3 regions of the Variovorax sp. OAS795 genome follow, and region 3 is predicted to be linked to each of the others. Evidence: predicted binding sites of a transcription regulator. Region 3 holds the regulator's gene; each other region holds the start of a gene.

Region 1 (6,689 bases), 1.4 Mb from region 3:
AGACCGATCCGCTGCGCGTGTACATCAACGTGCCGCAGGCCTATGCACAGCTGGTCAAGGCCGGCCAGCCGGTGGTGGTGACGCAGGCCGAACTGCGCGGCCAGCGCTTCAACGGCGAGGTGGCGCGCACCTCGGGCTCGATCGACGCCACCACGCGGATGATGCAGGTGGAGGTGTCGCTGCCCAACCGCGACGGCGCGCTGCTGCCGGGTGCCTACGTGCAGGTCTCGCTGCCGCTGGCCGCGGCCCGGACGCTCACCGTGCCGGCCAACGCGCTGCTGTTTCGCGCTGAAGGTACGCGCATCGCGGTGGTCGATGCAGAAGGCCGTATCCAGCTGCGTCCCGTCACGCTGGGCCGCAACTACGGCGAGAACGTCGAACTGGTCGAAGGCATCGGCGGCAACGACCGCATGGTGCTCAACCCCTCCGATTCCCTGGCCGAGGGCGACGTGGTGACGGTCGCGCCCGATGCACCGGCGCCCGCACAGGCCAAGCCGCCCGCGCGAAAGGAACCGGCGTGAAACTGCGCCCATTCGCTGCTGCCCTGGCCGCGGCAATGCTGGCCGCGGGTTGCGCGGTCGGCCCCGACTACAAGGCACCCGCAACGCCGCTGCCCGTGAGCTGGAAGCTCGAGGCGCCCTGGCGCCAGGCCGCACCGGACGACAGCGCCGACAAGGGCCCATGGTGGAAACGCTTCGGCGATGCGCAGCTCGATGCGCTGCAGGAGCAGGCGCTGGCCGGCAGCCCGACGCTGGCCGTGGCCAACGCGCGGCTGGCCCAGGCGCGCGCCACGGTGTCGGCCAGTTCGGCCAGCCAGTTTCCGCAGCTCGGGCTCGGCACCCGCGCATCGCGCCTCAAGATTTCCGCCAACCGGCCGCTCACCAACTATGCGACCGCCAATTCGTCGACGGTGCAGAACGACTTCGCGCTGTCGCTCAACGCCAGCTACGAACTCGACCTGGCGGGCCGCGTGCAGCGCAGCGTCGAAGGCGCCACCGCCTCGGCCGAACAATCGGCCGCCGACCTCGAGAACACCCGGCTCGTGCTCACCGCCGACGTGGCGAACAACTATTTCAACCTGCGCTCGACCGACATCGAACTCGACGTGCTCTCGCGCTCCATTGCGCTGCAGCGGCGCGCGCTCGAACTGGTCACGGCGCGGCATGAGCTGGGCGCGGTGTCGGGCCTCGACGTGGCGCAGCAGCAGGCGCTGCTCGACACCACGCTGACGCAGGTCGACGTGCTGAAGAAGCAGCGTGCGCAGTACGAGCACGCACTGGCCACCCTCACGGGCACGCCGGCGCCGAGCTTCGCGCTGGCCGCGGACCTGCGCGAGATCAGGCCGCCGGCGGTGCCGCTGGGCGTGCCGTCCGAGATGCTGCAGCGCCGGCCCGACGTGGCCTCGGCCGAGCGCGCGATGGCCGCGGCCAATGCGCAGATCGGCGTGGCCACCGCGGCCTTCTACCCGAGCTTCATCATCTCGCCGACCGTGGGTGTGGACAGCCGCATGATCGAGACGCTGTTCAACGGGCCGAGCCTGCTGTGGTCGGTGGGCGTGTCGGCCACGCAGGTGCTGTTCGACGGTGGCCGGGTGCGCGCGAACGTCGACTTTGCCAAGGCCGGCTACGACGCCACCGTGGGCAACTACCGCCGCACGGTGCTCACCGCCATGCAGGAGGTGGAAGACGGCATCACCGGACTTGCCGCGCTCGACCGCGCGACCACCCAGGCGCAGGCCGCGGTTGGGGCGGCGCGCCGCGTGCTCGACATGGCCACGAGCCGCTACGAAGGCGGTGCCTCGACCTACCTGGACGTGATCACCGCCCAGCAGTCGCTGCTCACCGTGGAGCGCCAGGCCTCGCAGCTGCAGGGCCAGCGCCTGCTGACCTCGGTGTTCCTGGTGAAGGCGCTCGGCGGCGACTGGTGCGGCGCCGGTGCCTCTACCCCCAGCGACCCTAGAACAGGCTGCCCTGCCCCGATGCGCCAGGCGGCCGGAACGCGCTGAGGTCGAGTTCGATGCGCTCGCGGTTGAAGCCGATGCGGTTGGCCGCCTTCTCGAAGCGCTGGCGGATCAGGTCGGCCCACAGGCCCGTGCCCTTCATGCGCGTGGCGAAGTCGGCGTCGTAGTCCTTGCCGCCGCGCATCTCGTGGATGCGCGCCATGATGCGGTCCGCACGCTGCGGATAGTGCAGCGCGAGCCATTCCTTGAAGAGCGGCGCCACCTCCCACGGCAGCCGGATCACGGTGTAGAACGCGCTGCGCGCACCGGCTTCCCAGGCGGCTTCGAGCACCTGTTCCATGTCTTCGTTCACGAAGGGAATCTGCGGCGCCACGCTCACGCCCACCGGCACGCCGGCTTCGGCCAGGGTGCGGATGGTGCGCAGCCGACGGTGCGGCGCGGCGGCGCGCGGCTCCAGCTTGCGGGCCAGGTCGCCGTCCAGCGTGGTCACCGTGATGTACACGGCCGCCAGGCGCTCGGCGGCCATGGGTGCGATCAGGTCCAGGTCGCGCTCCACCGCGCTCGACTTGGTGACCAGCGCGAACGGATGGCGTGTCTCCTTCAGCAGCTCGATCACCGAACGCGTGAGCCGCAGATCGCGCTCGATGGGCTGGTAGCAGTCGGTGGCCGTACCGATGGCGACGTGGCTCGGCTTGTAGCCCTTGCGGCCGAACTCGGTGCGCAGCACCTCGACGATGTTGCGCTTGGCGATGAGCTTGGTCTCGAAGTCGAGCCCCGGCGACAAATTGAGATAGCTGTGCGTGGGCCGCGCAAAACAATAGATGCAGCCGTGCTCGCAGCCGCGGTACGGGTTGAGCGACCGGTCGAAGGACACGTCGGGCGAGTCGTTTTCGTTCAGCACCGACTTCACGTCTTCGAAGCGCACTTCGGTGGCGAGCGGTTGCAGGTCCTCCGCCTCGGCTGCGCCTTCTTCGAGCGTGCCCCAGCCGTCGTCGAAGGCGTTGCGCTCGTCGCGCGTAAAGCGGTGGGCCAGGCGCGTGGCGGCGCCGCGGCCCTTGATGGCATGGAGGGGAATGTAGGCGGCCGGCATGGCGGGTCCTTTCACGTCGAAAATACTGGATATAAATACAGTATCCTCCTTGGACTGGGGACGCAAACGAAATTTGTATTTCTCTCTTGACAGAAATTTCTGGAATCTTAGACTCAGGCCCATGGAACTCACCGACATCCAACGCAAGTTCGTTCTTCACTGGGGTGAAATGGGCTCGATGTGGGGCGTCAACCGCACGGTGTCGCAAATCCATGCGCTGCTGTTCGTGCGCGGCAAGCCCATGCACGCCGAAGAGCTCTCCGAGACGCTCGGCGTGGCGCGTTCCAACGTGAGCAACAGCCTCAAGGAACTGCAGGCGTGGAACCTCGTGCGGGTCACGCACATCCTCGGCGACCGGCGCGATTATTTCGAAACCAGCGTCGACGTGTGGGAGCTGTTCCGCACCGTGGTGCGCGAGCGCAAGGAACGCGAGTTCGATCCCACCGTCCGCATGCTGCGCGAAATTGTCGCCAGCCCCGATTTCCAGAAGGAGCCCGCCGATGCGCAAGACCGCATCCGCTCCACCATGGACCTGATGGGCAAGCTGGCCACCTGGGCCGACGAGATGCTGCGGCTTTCACCGGGCACGCTCGACAAGGTGCTGACGCTGGGCGCCAGCGTGCAGAAGTTCGTGCGCGGAGATGCCGTCCCGGCCCCCAGGAAAGACGGCGATGCCGATGCCCACCATGCCAGCCTGCCGATGATCTGAGGCTCCTTTTTTTTGCCCAACTATTTCTGTTTTAACAGAAATAACGAAAACAACTCCGAATGATTGCCGTTGCTTACCCCCTCACCGTCTACTTCGATGCGACCTGCGTGCTCTGCACGGCAGAGATGAGCGCCATGAAGGCACGCGATGCCGCAGCCCGGCTGGACCTTGTGGACTGCTCGCCCGCGGGGTTCAACGCGGGGCCGGCACCGCGCGAAGCACTCATGGCGGCCATCCACGCGGTCGATGCCGCAGGCCAGGTGTTTGTCGGCGTGCCGGCCATCCGCGCCTGCCGCGACGCGGTCGGCCTGCCGAGCGGCAGCTTCCTGCTCGACCTGCCCTGGATCGCGCCGATGGCCGACCGCGCCTATGCGGTGCTTGCGCACAACCGCTACCGGCTGCCGCGTTGGCTCGTGGCCCTCGTGGCCGGCAAGGCGGCGCGGTCGTCCCGCACCTGCGCCGGCGGCAACTGCCGGATCTGAAAAGGAGTTCTCATGCCGAATGTCTTCGAGCCCGACCTTCTCGTGCACCGAACCGCCGGTGCGCCCACGGCCGATGCCCAACCCAATGCTGCCCCGCCGGTCAGCAAGGCCGACACGCAGGACTACTTCACCGAAGTCGCGGACGACTACCGCGCATGGAGTCCCAGCTACAACATGCATTTCGGCTTCTGGCGGCTCGGGCTCAACCCGTTCCGGCGCGAGGGCATGCTGGTGGAAATGAACCGCGCGGTAGGTCGTGCGCTGCAGCTCGGCGAGCCCGGGAACGCAAAGAAGAGCCCGCATCGCCGCTGCGTCGTCGACCTGGGCTGTGGCGCCGGCGCCACCGCGCGCACGCTGGTGCGCGACGACCCCTCGCTGTATGCAGTCACGGTCACCAACGTGCCGGTGCAGAACCGCATTGCGCAACGGCTCGACGCGGGCGCCGGCGTGGCCGACCGCATGGCCCACCTCGAAGCCGACTACACGCGCACCGGCCTGCCCACCGCACAGGCCGACGGCGCCTGGGCCCTCGAAAGCGCCTGCTACGCGAGCGGCACGGCCAAGGCCGATTTCGCGCGGGAGGCGGCCCGCCTGCTGAAGCCCGGCGCGCGGCTCGTGGTGATCGACGGCTTCCTGCTGCAGCGCGAGCCCGGCCGCGCCGCCGGCTGGCTGCACCGCCTGTGGGCCGACAGCTGGGCCGTCCCCACGCTGGCCGTGCGCGGCGATTTTGTCGACGCATTGCAGGCGAGCGGATTCGAACAGATCGAGGTGCGGTCGCTGCGCTGGCGCGTGGCGCCCAGCGCGCTGCACATTCCGGCGCTTGCCACGCGCTTTGCGCTGGCCGAACTCTGGAAGGCGCGCGGCCGGCTAAGCCCGTGGCGCCGCAAGCACATCGTCGCGAGCTATTGCGCCCTGGTGCTGGGCCTTTTCTGGCGCGACTTCGACTACTGCATGGTGACCGCGAAGCGCAGCGGCTGATTGCGCCGGACCCAGAACAACACACGAGGAGGAGAAAATTCCATGAGCACAGAACCGCCGGAAGCCGGCTCCCAGGAACTGGCCGCCCGCCCCGCCGGTGGCACACCGTTGCGCGACACACGCGTCCCCCACATGCCCTTTGCGTGGGTCTCGCCGCTGCTCGCCGGCGCAGCGGCAGCCCTGGTGCTGCGCATCGCCTTCGGCGGCCTGCCGGGCCAGCGCTACTCCGCAATGCTGGGTTCCTTCGTCTTCCTGGCGCCGGCGGTGTGCGGCGCGGTCACGGTGTACATGGCCGAGCGCATCAAGCGGCGCGGCTGGGGCTACTACGTTTGCGTGCCGTGGGTCTCGACCGCGCTGTTCGTCCTCGGCACGCTGCTGGTCTACATCGAGGGAATCATCTGCGCCATCGTCATCGTGCCCCTGTTCAGCGTCATGGGAAGCCTCGGCGGCCTTGCGATGGGCATCGTCTGCCGCATCACCCATTGGCCGAAGCCTGCGCTCTACGGCTTCGCAGTGCTGCCGCTGGTGCTGGGCGCCATAGAGCCGCACTGGCCCAACCCTGACCAGATCTCGCGCACCTCGCGCACGCTCTTCATTGCCGCGCCTGCCGAGCGCGTGTGGCATGAGCTCAACGATGCGCGCGACATCCGCCCGAGCGAAGTCGGTGATGCCTGGGCCTACCGCATCGGCGTTCCGATGCCGGTGGCGGGCGTGACCGAAGACACGCCTGAAGGCCGCGTGCGCAAGGTGCAATGGCAGAAGAACGTGCACTTCGAGGAGATCGTCACCGAGTGGCGGCCGCTGCAGCGCGTGAGCTGGCGCTACCGCTTTTCGCCCGACTCGTTTCCCGCCGGCGCGCTGGACGACCACGTGGTCATCGGCGGACACTATTTCGACCTGCGCGACTCGGCCTACACGCTCACGCCGCGCGAAGGCGGCACGGAACTCCGCATCGACGTTTCGTGGCGCGTGAGCACGCGCTTCAACTGGTATGCCGACCGCGTCGCGCAATTTCTGCTGGGCGACTTCTCCGAGCACATCCTGCGCTTCTACAAGGCGCGCAGCGAAAGCGCCGCGGCGGTCGCATGAAAGACCTGCGGCCCGTCTTCCAGCAGGTGCTCGGCCCTGCCTGGGACCAGCTGGGCGGCGTGATCCGCCGGCACTACACGATGGCCCCGTTCTCGAACGCCCATGTGTGCGTACGCGGCACGATGGACGAGGTGCATCACGCGCCTTGGGCGCGCGTGCTGATGCCGGTGGGGCGGCTGTTCGGCGCGCTCGTACCCTTCACCGGCGCGGGCGTTCCCATCGAGGTGCACTACCGCTGCAGCCCCGGCGACGCGGGCCTGTACTGGGACCGCATCTTCAGCTTCGAGGGCCGCGCACCGTTCCACTTTCGCTCGCACATGGCGCATGCGCCGGCGGGCGGCAGCGAGGTGATCGAGTACGTGCGCTTCGGCATCGGCATGC
Region 2 (6,689 bases), 2.2 Mb from region 3:
CGATATCGACCTGAGCGAGCGCGTCGTAGCGCGTGGAACCCGAGAAGCGCGTCATCACCGCGGCCTTGGCCTCGGGCGTCATGCGGCCCTTCTTGATGAGGCCGTCGTACACCTTCTCGACATGCTGCCGGCCGCGCGCGAGGCTCGGCTCGTCGCGCTCGATCATGGTCACGGGCATGCCGGCGTCGAGCATCGCCACCGCGATGCCCGCACCCATGGTGCCGCCGCCGACGATGCCGGCTGCATCGAGCGCGCGCGGCTTGGCGGCCTTGGTCTCGGGCGCCTTGAGCACCTCGCGTTCGGCGAAGAACGCGTGGATGAGGCCGGCGCGCTGCGGGCTGTCGATGCATTGCAGGAAGAGCTTGCGCTCCAGCGCCATGCCTTCGTCGAAGGGCAGCGTGAGCGCAGCTTCGACCGCTTCGATGATCTTCATCGGCGAGAACAGGCCGCGGCTCTTTTTCGCGGTGTCGGCGCGTGCGGCTTCGAGCGCGGCGCGGCTGGCCTCCGAATCGGCCAGGCCGGCGGCCTCGCGCGTGCGGCGCACCGGCGCCTTGGCGGCGACCAGCTCCTGCGCATAGGCAAGTCCTTCGGCCAGCGCGTCGGCCTCGGTGCCGAGCCGGTCGACGAGGCCGAGCGACAGCGCTTCTTTCGCGCCCGCATGGCGGCCGCTGAGCATCAGTTCGAGCGCGGGCTTCACGCCGATGAGGCGCGGTGCGCGCTGCGTGCCGCCCGAGCCGGGCAACAGGCCGAGCGCCACTTCGGGCAGGCCCAGCTTGGCGGAGGGCGCCGCGAGGCGGTAGTGCGCCGAAAGCGCGACCTCGAGGCCGCCGCCCAGCGCCGCGCCATGGATGGCCGCGACCACCGGCTTGCTGCAATTCTCGATCGCCAGGCACACCTCGGGCAGCGAGGGCGGCTGCGGTGTCTTGCCGAATTCGCGAATGTCGGCGCCCGCGATGAAATTGCGTCCCGCGCCCACGATCAGCACCGCGGCGGCGCCATCGGCCTCGGCCGCATCGATGGCGGCCACGAGACCGCGGCGAACGTCCACGCCAAGCGCATTGACGGGTGGGTTGTCGATGGTCACGACGAACACGTCGCCTCGACGTTCGAAGGTGACGGGACCGGAAGACGTGGAGGGGCTGGGAGTCGGGGTGGCCATGTGCTTTGTCTCTTGCGTGGCGGGCCCTGCTGCGCGAGGGGCCCGAGGCTCTGGGGTGAACCCCGCATTCTTGGCCCGCGCCACGGCTTTGACAATTGCATAGCCAGTTGACAGACTGTCAAAGAATTTTTGACACAATCGCGCGGATGGACCTGCAATCGCTGACCCTGCTGGTGGAAATCCTCGACGCGGGCAACCTGAGCGCCGCGGCGCGCCGGCTCAAGATGAGCCGGGCCAACGTCAGCTACCACCTGAACCAGCTGGAGCGCTCGGTCGGCGCGCAGCTGGTGCGCCGCACCACCCGCCGCGCCGAGCCGACCGAGATCGGGTTGCGGCTGTACCAGCACGGGGTCGCCATCCAGACCGAGCTGCTGGCCGCGAAAGAGTCGGTCACCACGCTGGGCGAGGGGCTGCAGGGCCGCGTGCGGCTGAGCGTGCCCAGCGGCTACGGCCAATTGGTCATGGCCGACTGGCTGATCGACTTCAAGCGGCAGTACCCCGGCATCGTGCTCGACGTGGTGTTCGAGAACCGCATCGAAGACCTGCTGCGCGACGAAGTCGACATCGCGGTGCGCGTGATTCCCGAGCCGCCGCAGAACCTGGTGGCACGCGACCTGGGGCCGGTGCGCTACGTGGCCTGCGCGTCACGAAGCTATGCAGAAAGGCATCCGCTGCCGGTGCAGCTGGACGAACTGCAGGCTGCACCGGTGGTCACGGCGGCAGTCATCGGCCGGCAGCTGCGCGTGTCGGCCTACCAGGGCCAGAATCTGGGCGTGGTCCGGCGCGAGGTGATCCTGGAGCCGACGCTGATTTCGGAGAACTTCCTGTTCCTGCGCCAGGCCGTTCTCGCGGGCCTGGGCATCGGCCTCGTGCCCGACTACGTGGTGCAGGAAGACGTGCGCAAGGGCGATGTGGTGACCACGCTCGACGACTGGCGCCTTTCGATCTTCGGCACGCAGATGTTCATGCTCTACATGCCCAACCGGCAGCACACGCGTGCGATCCGCACCTTCATCGACTTCATCCTCGAGCGCGTGCGTGCGCCCGGCGCGCAGCCGGCCGATCAGTCGCAGCGGTAGACCACCGGCCCGGCCGGCACCTGCGCGGCCGGGACTTCCGACCCCTCGGCGCTCAGGAACCGCATCGGTGCGCCGAAATTGCGGCAGTAGTTTTCGGCGTCTTGCGCGGTGGGCGACTTGAGCACGCCGTCGCTGAGAAAGGTCACCCGCGGCGCGGGCCGCGAAACGCAGCTTGCGGCGAGCAGGGCGGCAACGAGAACGAAGAGGGCAGCGGATCGGCGCATCGGAACTGCGCATCGCGGCGCACGGCGTGGGGTGAAGGAGGGAGGGCGAACCCCGCGACTTTAGCGGCTGTACAGCCCGACCACGCTCTGGCCGCCCAGCGCATGGCCCTTGAGCGCCGCCAGCAGCGCATCGCGCGTGAGACCGGCTGGCAGCGCGCCCGGCGCCAGGTCGGAGGCCACCACGGTCAGCGTGTAGTGGTGCGGATGGTCGCCGACCGGCGGGCACATGCCGCGGTAGGCCGTTGCGCCGGCCACGTTGGTGCCGACCGTGAAGCCGCCAGCCTCGTTCGCCTTGAGCTCACCCCGCTCGGCCGGGATGTTGTAGGCCACCCAGTGCGAGACGCCCAGGCCCAGCGCACCGTCCGGGTCCGACAGCAGCACGGCGACCGACTTCGCCTTGGCGGGCAGCTGCGTCCAGGCCACGGGCAGCGAAACGTTCTTGCCGCCGCAATCACCGAGGCCGGCATAGGGGGCGGGAATGACGCCGTTGTCGGCAAAGGCGGTCGAGGTGACCTTCATGCCGGTGGGCGCCTTGCCGCCAGGGGCGGGCGCCATGGCGCCGCAGCCGGCGAGAAGGGCCGCGATGGCCGGGAGCGAGAGAAGAGCGAGGTGCGGGGAGGACATGCCGCCGAGCGTAGCCCAAGGTTCGGAAGCGGCGCAATGCGCGCGGGCGGCTTTCGCCTTCTTCCCACAGGGGCCATGCAAAACTGTATATAAATACAGTATCTTCTGCCCGGAATTGTCGTGGACCTCCAGCGCAAACTCGCCATCCTCGCGGACGCCGCCAAGTACGACGCCTCCTGCGCGTCCAGCGGCTCGCAGCCGCGCGACTCGGTCGGCGGCCGCGGCATCGGCTCGACCGAGGGCGCCGGCATCTGCCACAGCTACGCACCCGACGGGCGCTGCATCTCGCTGCTCAAGGTGCTGCTCACCAACCACTGCCAGTACGACTGCCTCTACTGCGTCAACCGTGCGTCGAGCAACGTGCCGCGCGCGCGCTTTCGCGTCGAGGAGGTGGTGCAGCTCACGCTCGACTTCTACCGCCGCAATTGCATCGAGGGGCTGTTTCTCTCCAGCGGCATCGTCAAGTCGCCCGACCACACGATGGAGCAGGTGGTCGAGGTGGCGCGTGCGCTGCGCGAAGACCACGACTTCCGCGGCTACATCCACCTGAAGACCATTCCCGATGCGAGCGACGAGCTCATCGCGCGCGCCGGCCGCTATGCCGACCGCCTGAGCATCAACGTCGAGATGCCGACCACCGAGGGCCTGCGCGCGCTTGCGCCCGAGAAGGACGAAAGCGCCATCCGCCGCTCGATGGCGCGGCTGCGCCTGCGCATCGACGACACGCGCGAGGAGGCGCGCCGCGTGGTGCCCATCCGCGCGCTGCCCGGCGCGGCGCCCGCCGCCGCAAAGCCGCCGCCTTTCGCGCCCGCCGGCCAGAGCACGCAGATGATCGTGGGCGCCGATGCGACGGACGACCGGCGCATCCTCGCCTCCAGCGCCACGCTCTACGGCGCCTACAAGCTCAGGCGCGTGTACTACTCCGCCTTCAGCCCCATTCCCGATGCCGCACGCGCGTTGCCGCTGGCCGCGCCGCCACTGATGCGCGAGCACCGGCTCTACCAGGCCGACTGGCTCATGCGCTTCTACGGCTTCGACCACCAGGAGATCGTGGCCGAGCCCGACGGACTGCTGCGGCTCGATGTCGATCCCAAGCTGGCCTGGGCGCTCGCGCATGCCGACCGCTTTCCGGTCGACCTGAACCATGCGCCGCGCGAAATGCTCCTGCGCGTGCCGGGGCTCGGCGTGAAGGCGGTCGAGCGGCTGCTGCAGGCGCGGCGCGTGCGACGGGTGCGCGCGGACGACCTTCGGCGGCTGCACGTGCCAGCGCGCAAGGTGCTGCCGTTCGTGGTGGCCGACAGGCACCGGCCGGCGCCGGGCGCTCCGGTGATTTCGCCGGAACCGCCGCGCGCGGCACAAGCTTCGTTGTTCTGAGCGCGACCGCCATGCAAGTTCAAGTGCGGCTCGACGACGCGACCGATCTCGGCGCCTTCCGCCGCCATGCGCGGCAGCTGCTCGCCGCGGGCGTGCCGCCGGAACGCGTCGAATGGAGCGCGGCGCAGGCAGCCGGCGAAGCCGCCGACCTGTTCGGCGAAGCGGGCGCGGCCACGCTTCCCGCAGCAACTGCCGCCGCGGCGCCGCTGGCCGTGCCCCCATGGTTCGTCGAACTGTGCGGCGACGTGATCCTGCACCGCGAGCCGCAGCGCCATGCACTGCTGTACCGCCTGCTGTGGCGCCTCGCGCACGAGCCCGCGCTGCGGCACGACCCGCTCGATGCCGACCTGATGCAAGCCCGGCAGATGGCCAAGGCCGTGCACCGCGACATCCACAAGATGCGTGCCTTCGTGCGCTTCACCCGCGTGGTGGGCAATGACGGCGTGGAGCGCCATGTGGCGTGGTTCGAGCCCGACCATCACATCGTCGAGGCCAACGCGCCGTTCTTCGCGCGCCGCTTCGCGCAGATGCGCTGGGCCATCCTCACGCCCGAGCGCTGCGTCGAGTGGAACGGCCAGGCGCTCGCATTCCGCGAGGGCGCCGACCGCCGCGAGAAGCCGCCGCCCGATGGCGGCGAGCAGCTCTGGCTCACCTACTACGAACACATCTTCAACCCCGCGCGGCTCAAGCTCGCGGCCATGCGGCGCGAAATGCCGCGCCGCTACTGGCACAACCTCCCGGAGGCGGCGCTGATCCAGCCCCTTGCCGATGCCGCGGAGGCGCGCAGCCAGTCGATGATCGAGGCGCCGCCCACCGCGGCGCGCCGCATCCGCGCACCCATCCCGCTGCACCTGCGGCCGCCCGAAGGCGCGGCGCCCGCGGATCTCGGCGAGCTGCGCGCGGCGGCGCATGCCTGCCGCGCGTGCCCCATCGGCGCACTCGCCACCCAGGCCGTGTGCGGCGAAGGCCTGATCGCGCCGCAGCACATGCTGGTCGGCGAGCAACCCGGCGACCAGGAGGACCTGGTTGGCCGCCCCTTCGTCGGTCCCGCCGGCCAGCTGCTCGACCGCACGATGGCGCAGCTGGGCTGGGCGCGCGAGACCGTCTACCTGGCCAATGCCGTGAAGCACTTCAAGTACGAACTGCGTGGCAAGCGCCGCATCCACAAGACCGCGGGCCAGCGCGAGGCCGAGGCCTGCGCCCACTGGCTCGAGAGCGAGATTTCGCTGGTCCGGCCCCAGGGGCTGGTGGCGCTCGGCGCAACAGCCGCGCGCGCCCTCTTGGGCCGGCCAGTGGCCGTGCAGGCCGAGCGCGGCGCGTGGCTGCACGAGCGCGGCGACGGCCGCCCCGTGTTCGTGACCCTGCATCCGTCGGCGCTGCTGCGCCTGCCCGATGCGGAGCGCGCCGAAGCCTTGGGGCGCTGGCGGGCCGAGCTCGCGTTGGCGCGCGATACGCTTCCTGCTGCCATCGCCGCATGAACGAACAGGGGAGAACCTGGCCGCGCTTGAAGAGTGCAGTGCCGGCGACGGCTGCTTCCTGCGAGAGAGTGCCGCAGCCCCGATGCGACAATTGCCGCTCATGACAGACACCCTCACCATCACCCGCCCCGACGACTGGCACCTGCACGTGCGCGACGGTGCCGCCCTCGAAGCCGTGGTGCCCCACAGTGCGCGCCAGTTCGGCCGCGCGCTGATCATGCCCAACCTGCGGCCACCCGTGACCACCGCGGCACAGGCCATGGCCTACCGCGATCGCATCCGCGCCGCGGTGCCCGAAGGCACGGCCTTCGAGCCCGTGATGTCGCTCTACCTGACCGACAGGCTCCCGCCCGAGGAAATCGCGCTTGCGGCCGAGGCCGGCGTGCGCGCGCTCAAGCTCTACCCGGCCGGCGCCACCACCAACAGCGATGCCGGCGTGACCGACATCCGCCACACCTACAAGACGCTCGAAGCCATGCAGAAGCACGGCCTGCTGCTGCTGGTGCACGGGGAGGTGACCGATCCGGCCATCGACCTGTTCGATCGCGAAGCCGTGTTCGTCGACCGCGTGATGATTCCGCTGCGCCGCGACTTCCCCGAACTCAAGGTGGTGTTCGAGCACCTCACGACCAAGGAGGGCGCTCACTACGTACGAGATGCGGGCCGCTTCACCGCCGCCACCATCACGGCGCACCACCTGCTGTACAACCGCAATGCGATCTTCACCGGCGGCATCCGCCCGCACTACTAC
Region 3 (6,689 bases):
TTCGGGCACCTGCTGCATCACGCCATCGTGGTACTTGTAGAAGCCCTCGTTGGTCTTGCGCCCCAGAACGCCCGCCGCGAGGCGCTGGGCCGTGATCACGCTGGGACGAAAGCGGGGCTCTTCGTAGTACTGGCGGTAGATCGATTCCATCACCGGGTGCGACACGTCGAGCGCCGTCAGGTCCAGCAGTTCGAACGGGCCGAGCCGAAAGCCGGCCTGCTCCTTGAGGATGCGGTCGACGGTGGCGAAGTCGGCCACGCCTTCGCCCACGATGCGCAGTGCCTCGGTGCCATAGCCGCGCCCGGCGTGGTTGACGATGAAGCCCGGCGTGTCCTGTGCCTGCACCGCGCTGTGGCCCATCTGCACCGCGTAGCCGGCCAGCTGCTTGCAGACATCGGCCGAGGTCTTGAAGCCGGCCACCACCTCGACCACCTTCATCAGCGGCACGGGGTTGAAGAAGTGAAAGCCCGCGACCCGCTCCGGCCGCTCGAGCACGGCGGCAATGGCCGTGACCGACAGCGACGAGGTGTTGGTGACGAGCGTGGCCGTGGGCGCGACCACTGCTTCGAGTTCGCGGAACAGCGAGCGCTTGACTTCGAGGTCTTCGACCACCGCTTCGATCACGAGGTCGCAGGGGGCGAGGTCGGCCACCGAACCGACCGCCTTGACGCGGGCGATCTGCGCATCGCGCGCCGCGGCGTCGATCTTCCCCTTCTCGTGGAGCTTGTTCCATTGGGCCGCCAGGGCTTCGCGCCCACGCTCGGCGGCGCCTGCAAAACTGTCGAGCAGCAGCACGTCGCTGCCCGCCTGGGCGGCGATCTGTGCGATGCCTCGGCCCATGGCGCCGGCGCCGACGACGCCGATCCGTTTGTAGTTCACTGTCATTGGAAAAAGATTCTCGCTGGTTGATGGATCCGGTCCCGCCGGCAGCCGCTGGCCCGGAGTTTGCGCAGCCTTCGATTTTGCAGCCATGCGCCGCCGGGGCGTGCCGGGTTTTACGCGGGTCCCTGCCGGTCAGGCCGCGCGGCGGCTGCGATCGATGGCCACGCTCAGGCCGATGGCCAGCAGCAGCAAGGCGAAACCGACCCAGTTCATCCATGCGACCGCGTCGTTGGCGAGCAGCCATCCGCCGAGCCCGGCACCGACGGCCTGGCCGATGTAGATGCCCGAGCTGTTCAAGGCCACGGAGCCCGGCGCGAGCGCCGGGGCGAGGCCCACCAGGCGCGCCTGCTGCGCCGAATTGGTCGCGAAGCAGCCCAGGCCCCAGGGCACGAGCACCGCCGCAAGCCATGGGAGCGTGGCGGCCCAAGGCCACAGGAAGAGGCTGAGCGCAATCAGCGAACTGGTCACGAGCACCATGCGGCCGCCGCCCACGCGGTCGATGAACCGGCTCACCAGCATGTTGCCCACGAGGCCGCAGGTGCCGAACAGGGCCCACATCAAGCTCAGCGTGGTGGGGTCGGCGCCGAAGTTGCGCTTCAGCAAGGGCCCGAAATAGCTGAACAGGACGAACTGGCCGGCACCCTGGAGCGCCGTGACGGACACGATGCCCATCAGCACCGGGCTGCGCAGCACGCGCGACCATGCGGCGGCCGTCAGCGCCGCAGGCCGGATATCGCGCGGCAGTGTCAGCCAGATGGAGGCTGCGCTTGCCACGCTGAGCAGTGCAACCGCGGTGAAGGCCATGCGCCATCCCAGGTGCCCGCCGATCAGTGCCCCGATCGGCAGGCCCAGCACCGAGGCCATCGACCAGCCGAGAAAGACGAAGGTCACCGCGCGACCACGTTGCTCCGGCGGCACCAGCATGCCGGCGCAGGCTGCCGCCTGGGGCGTGAAGATGGCCGGCGCCACCACCGTGAGCATGCGCACCGGCAGCAGCGCGCCGAAGCTCGGCATCAGGGCCGCAACCACATGCCCGAGGGCATACCAGACGAGCGTGAGGGCGAGCAACTGGCGGCGGTCCCAGCCCGCGACCACCGCCGCCAGCAGTGGGGCGCCGAGGCACATCACGACCGCGGCGACCGTGATCAGCTGGCCCGCGGTGGCGACGCTCACCGCGAGCGAGGTGCTGATTTCGTTCAAGGTGCCGGGCACCACCATCACGCCGGTGCCGATCACGAAATTGCCGGCCAGCAGCGCCCAGAGCGCGCCCCGGTGAGCGGCCCGGGTCACTGGAGGACCTTCGCCTTCGGTTGTGCGATCGGCCCTGGGGCGACCCGGCGGCTCATGCGATCACCGGCGAACCTGCAGGGCGCCGGGATTCACGATGTTGGTGGGATTGCCCTTGATGAAGCTCACGACGTTGTCGAAAGCCTGGCCGAAGTAGCTCTCGTAGCTGTCCTGTTCGACATAGCCGATGTGCGGCGTGCAGATGCAGTTCTCCAGGCGCAGCAGCGCATGGCCCTGAAGCGGCGGTTCGCTCTCGAACACGTCGACGGCAGCCAGCCCCGGACGGCCGCGATTGAGCGCGGCCAGCAGCGCGTCGGCCTCCACCAGCTCGGCGCGCGAGGTGTTGACGAAGAGTGCGGTCGGCTTCATGCGCGAAAGGTCTTCGAGCTTGACCAGGCCGGTGGTCTCCTCGTTGAGCCGCAGGTGAACGGACAGCACGTCGGCGGCGGCAAAGAATTCCTGGCGGTTCTGTGCCACCTGGAAGCCGTCCGACCGGGCCTTGGCACAACTGGCTTCGCGGCCCCAGATGACCACCTGCATGCCGAAGGCCTGCCCGTAGCGCGCCACCAGCTGGCCGATGCGCCCGTAGCCCCAGATGCACAGCGTCTTGCCCTTGAGCACCGAGCCGAGCCCAAAATTGGGCGGCATCGAGGCCGACTTGAGCCCCGACTGCTGCCACGCGCCGTGCTTGAGGTTGCTGATGTACTGCGGCAGGCGGCGCATGGCCGCCATGATCAGCGCCCATGTCAGCTCCGCGGGCGCCTGGGGAGAGCCGGTGCCCTCGGCCACTGCTACGCCGCGCTCGGTGCAGGCCGTGACGTCGATGTGGCCGCCCACGCGCCCGGTCTGCGAGATGAGCTTGAGCTTGGGGAGTTTTTCGATCAGCTGGCGCGAGATGTGGGTGCGTTCGCGGATCAGCACGATGACGTCGGCATCCTTCAGGCGAACCGAAAGCTGGCCGATGCCCTTGACCGTGTTGGTGTAGACCTTGGCCGCGTACGCGTCCAGCTTGGCGGCGCAGCGCAGCTTGCGCACGGCGTCCTGGTAATCGTCGAGGATCACAATGTTCATGGCGTGCCATTGTGCCTCGCAGCATTGGCATGGCGCGCGCGTGAACGTTTGGATACCCGCGCCCGGCCAGGGTCACCGGGGTGTGCGGGGGTCAGTGCAGGTGCGTGGGGCGGGGCGCGGTGCGCAGCGCCTCCATGGCTTCGAGCGCGGCGAGCCGGTCGAGTTCGGCGCAGACGTCTGCCATGCGGCCGGAGATCACCACGCGGTTGGTGCTGCGTTTTTCACCCTGGGGCCCGTCGACCACCCGGATGACGCGAAGCGGCCGGCTCGGCGCCGGCGCCGTCTTGGGAGCCGGCGCACCTTGGGGCCGGGCCGTGCAGGCCGGTCGTACCGCGGCATGGCGCAGGGCCGTGGATGCAGTGCCGCCATCGCGGTGACGCGGACGGCGCGCCGGCAGCAGGCGGTTTGCGAGCGATTGCAGAGGCATCCACAAATCGACGATGGTGAGGAGGGCGATTCCCATGTGAACTCCAAGAAAGTCTGAGGTTGAACACAGGCAGGATTTCTTTGAAGGGACGCAAACAGGGTGATGGCGACCTTGCGCCATACGCCCGCCACCTGTTGCGGCCGGATGGGGTGCTGCCTGTGCAGGCCCGAGGGGCCTACATCAGCATCGTGTTGCGGATGAGGCCGACCGCCAGGCCTTCGATCTCGAAAGGTTCACCGGGCTGGACCACGATGGTCGGGTAGTCGGGGTTCTCGGCATGCAGCTCGATGACCTGCTTGTTGCGCTTGAGGCGCTTGACCGTGACTTCGTCGCCGAGGCGGGCGACCACGATCTGTCCGTTGCGCGCTTCCTTGGTGGCCTGCACCGCGAGCAGGTCGCCGTCCATGATGCCGGCGTCGCGCATGGACATGCCGCGCACCTTCAGCAGATAGTCGGGCTGGCGCTGGAACAGCGTGTTCTCGACGTAGTAGGTCTGGTCGACGTGCTCCTGCGCCAGGATGGGCGAGCCCGCCGCAACGCGGCCGATGAGCGGCAGCGCCAGCTGCGCCATGCCGGGCAGCGAAAGGGAGAACTGGTTGTTGCGCGACTCGTTGAGCGAGCGCAGCGCATCGCCCTTGAGGCGGATGCCGCGCGAAGTGCCGCTCACGAGTTCGATCACACCCTTGCGGGCCAGCGCCTGCAGGTGTTCTTCGGCCGCGTTGGCGGACTTGAAGCCGAGTTCATTGGCGATCTCGGCCCGCGTGGGCGGCGCGCCGGTACGCGCAATGGCGCTTTGGATCAAGTCCAGGATTTGCTGCTGGCGGGCGGTAAGCTTCACGGCGAACTGCATAGATGGTTCCTTGCGGCACTGGCTGAATATCCAGTAGCTGTATTTTTAACCAGTTTTTAAAAGTTGGCAAGCATGGTCAATTCCAATTCACCGAACGTGCGCCGCGTCGTGGTGCTGGGCACGGGCGGCACCATCGCGGGCCGCGCTGCCAGTGAAGGCGACAACATCGGCTACACCGCGGGCGAGGTCGGCGTCGCGGACCTGCTCGGCGGCATCGACGCCCCCGAAGGCCTGTCGCTCGAAGCGGAGCAGGTGGCGCAGCTCGACAGCAAGGACATGGAATTCGATGTCCTGCTGCAACTTGCCCGTCGCTGCGCCGCGTGGCTCTCGGAGGCCGACGTGGTTGGCGTGGTGATCACGCACGGAACAGACACCATCGAAGAGACCGCTTTCTTTCTCCACTCGGTGCTCGCCGCCGGCAAGCCGGTGGTGCTGACCTGCGCCATGCGTCCCGCAAGCTCGCTGTCGCCCGACGGTCCCCAGAATGTGCGCGATGCCATTGCGGTGGCGGCCACGCCGGGTGCAGAGGGCGTGACGGTGGTTTGCGCCGGCACGGTCCACGGCGCACCGGACGTGCAGAAGGTGCACACCTACCGTCCCGATGCGTTCTCATCGGGCGATGCGGGCCCGGTGGGCTACGTGGAAGAGGGCGTGGTGCGGCGTCTTCGGGACTGGCCGCGATCGACGGGGAACGCCCACTCGAAAATGCTGGCAGCGAACGTAGGCGCGGCGCTGCGCTGGGCCAGGGTCGAGATCGTGACGAGCCATGCCGGTGCGAGCGGCGCGGTCATCGACATGCTGCTGCAGGAGCGCGCGGCGGGCGTGGCCGAGCCGATGCACGGACTCGTCATTGCGGCGACCGGCAACGGCACGGTGCACCACGCGCTGGAAGCCGCTGCGCTGCGTGCGCAGGACGCTGGCGTGGCGGTGCTCCGTGCCACACGCTGCACGAGCGGACGCATCCTGCCAAGGGCGGACGATCGCTTGCGCGATGCCGGCGCACTCACGCCGGTCAAGGCGCGCATCGCCCTGATGCTGGAACTGAGCGAGGAGCCGGCGGCCGCTTGATGCGGCTCGCGTTCAGCTGCCGAGGGCAGCCAGGGCGCGCTGGGTGATCTCGTCGACGGTACCCACGCCCTTGATGGCGCGGTACTTCGGCGCCGCGGCCGGGTCTTCCTTGGCCCAGGCCGAGTAATAGTCCACCAGCGGACGCGTCTGCTGGCTGTAGACCTCCAGGCGCTTGCGCACGGTTTCTTCCTCGTCGTCCTTGCGCTGGATCAGGTCCTCGCCCGTCACGTCGTCCTTGCCTTCGACCTTGGGCGGGTTGAACTTCACGTGGTAGGTGCGGCCCGATGCCGGATGCGAACGCCGGCCGCTCATGCGTTCGATGATGTCGCTGAAGGGCACATCGATTTCGAGCACGTAGTCGAGCTTGACGCCCGCCGCCTTCATGGCGTCGGCTTGCGGAATGGTGCGCGGGAATCCGTCGAACAGGAAGCCATCGGCGCAATCGGGCTGCGCGATGCGTTCCTTCACGAGGTTGATGATCAGGTCGTCGCTCACGAGGCCACCGGATTCCATGATGGCCTTGGCCTGTTGTCCGAGCGGCGTGCCGGCCTTGACGGCCGCGCGCAGCATGTCGCCGGTGGAAATTTGAGGAATGCCGTATTTCTGGCAGATGAAGGCCGCTTGCGTGCCTTTGCCCGCCCCGGGCGCGCCCAGCAAAATTAGTCTCATGGTGTCCTCGGACGGTTCTTAGATCTTGTGTCGCGCCCAGCGCCGGCCCCAGGGCCGTGCAAGGCGGAATTGCGTCGAGGATAGCATGCGTCAGCGTGAAGAATTCCCGGTTACGCCGCTGGAGCGGATGGGTTTCAGGGCGCCTGGCGGGCCGCGAAGACCGCCCGCACCCGGGCAAGGTCTTCGGGCGTGTCGATGCCCGGTCCGGGCGCGGTCTGGCTCACATGCACGGCGATGCGATGGCCGTGCCACAGCGCGCGCAACTGCTCGAGCGCTTCGGTGGACTCGATGGGCGCGGACGCCAGTGAAGGAAACATGCGCACGAAAGCGGCGCGGTAGCCGTAGATGCCGATATGGCGCAGCGGCGCAGGCGAGGGCAGCACGCGCGGCGGTGCGCCCCCGGTGGCGCCGTCGCGCCACCAGGGGATGGGCGCG

What was found. The regulator LexA, encoded in region 3, represses DNA repair genes until DNA is damaged. The targets are predictions, from matches to a motif close to ACTGTATNNNNATACAGT.
Region 1: ABID97_RS10165 (PA0069 family radical SAM protein) is a predicted target of LexA. The motif match lies at 3,075-3,092, and genes of this name have one in related genera.
Region 2: ABID97_RS06030 (putative DNA modification/repair radical SAM protein) is a predicted target of LexA. The motif match lies at 3,169-3,186, and genes of this name have one in related genera.

The regions. Positions count from the first base shown of each region.
Region 1 is NZ_JBEPOH010000001.1:2,105,771-2,112,459, reverse strand. Features, by position in the region: gene ABID97_RS10175 (efflux RND transporter periplasmic adaptor subunit) at 1-521, shown strand, start outside; gene ABID97_RS10170 (efflux transporter outer membrane subunit) at 557-2,005, shown strand; gene ABID97_RS10165 (PA0069 family radical SAM protein) at 1,956-3,050, opposite strand; gene ABID97_RS10160 (GbsR/MarR family transcriptional regulator) at 3,172-3,759, shown strand; gene ABID97_RS10155 (thiol-disulfide oxidoreductase DCC family protein) at 3,819-4,241, shown strand; gene ABID97_RS10150 (SAM-dependent methyltransferase) at 4,254-5,219, shown strand; gene ABID97_RS10145 (SRPBCC family protein) at 5,262-6,308, shown strand; gene ABID97_RS10140 (DUF4166 domain-containing protein) at 6,305-6,689, shown strand, end outside.
Region 2 is NZ_JBEPOH010000001.1:1,272,024-1,278,712, forward strand. Features, by position in the region: gene ABID97_RS06010 (3-hydroxyacyl-CoA dehydrogenase NAD-binding domain-containing protein) at 1-1,159, opposite strand, end outside; gene ABID97_RS06015 (LysR family transcriptional regulator) at 1,306-2,238, shown strand; gene ABID97_RS06020 (hypothetical protein) at 2,223-2,462, opposite strand; gene ABID97_RS06025 (YbhB/YbcL family Raf kinase inhibitor-like protein) at 2,523-3,086, opposite strand; gene ABID97_RS06030 (putative DNA modification/repair radical SAM protein) at 3,207-4,460, shown strand; gene ABID97_RS06035 (UdgX family uracil-DNA binding protein) at 4,472-5,938, shown strand; gene pyrC (dihydroorotase) at 6,039-6,689, shown strand, end outside.
Region 3 is NZ_JBEPOH010000001.1:3,508,067-3,514,755, reverse strand. Features, by position in the region: gene ABID97_RS17005 (3-hydroxyacyl-CoA dehydrogenase) at 1-885, opposite strand, end outside; gene ABID97_RS17000 (MFS transporter) at 1,015-2,172, opposite strand; gene ABID97_RS16995 (D-2-hydroxyacid dehydrogenase family protein) at 2,233-3,240, opposite strand; gene ABID97_RS16990 (hypothetical protein) at 3,332-3,703, opposite strand; gene lexA (transcriptional repressor LexA) at 3,843-4,517, opposite strand; gene ABID97_RS16980 (asparaginase) at 4,590-5,585, shown strand; gene adk (adenylate kinase) at 5,598-6,254, opposite strand; gene kdsB (3-deoxy-manno-octulosonate cytidylyltransferase) at 6,389-6,689, opposite strand, start outside.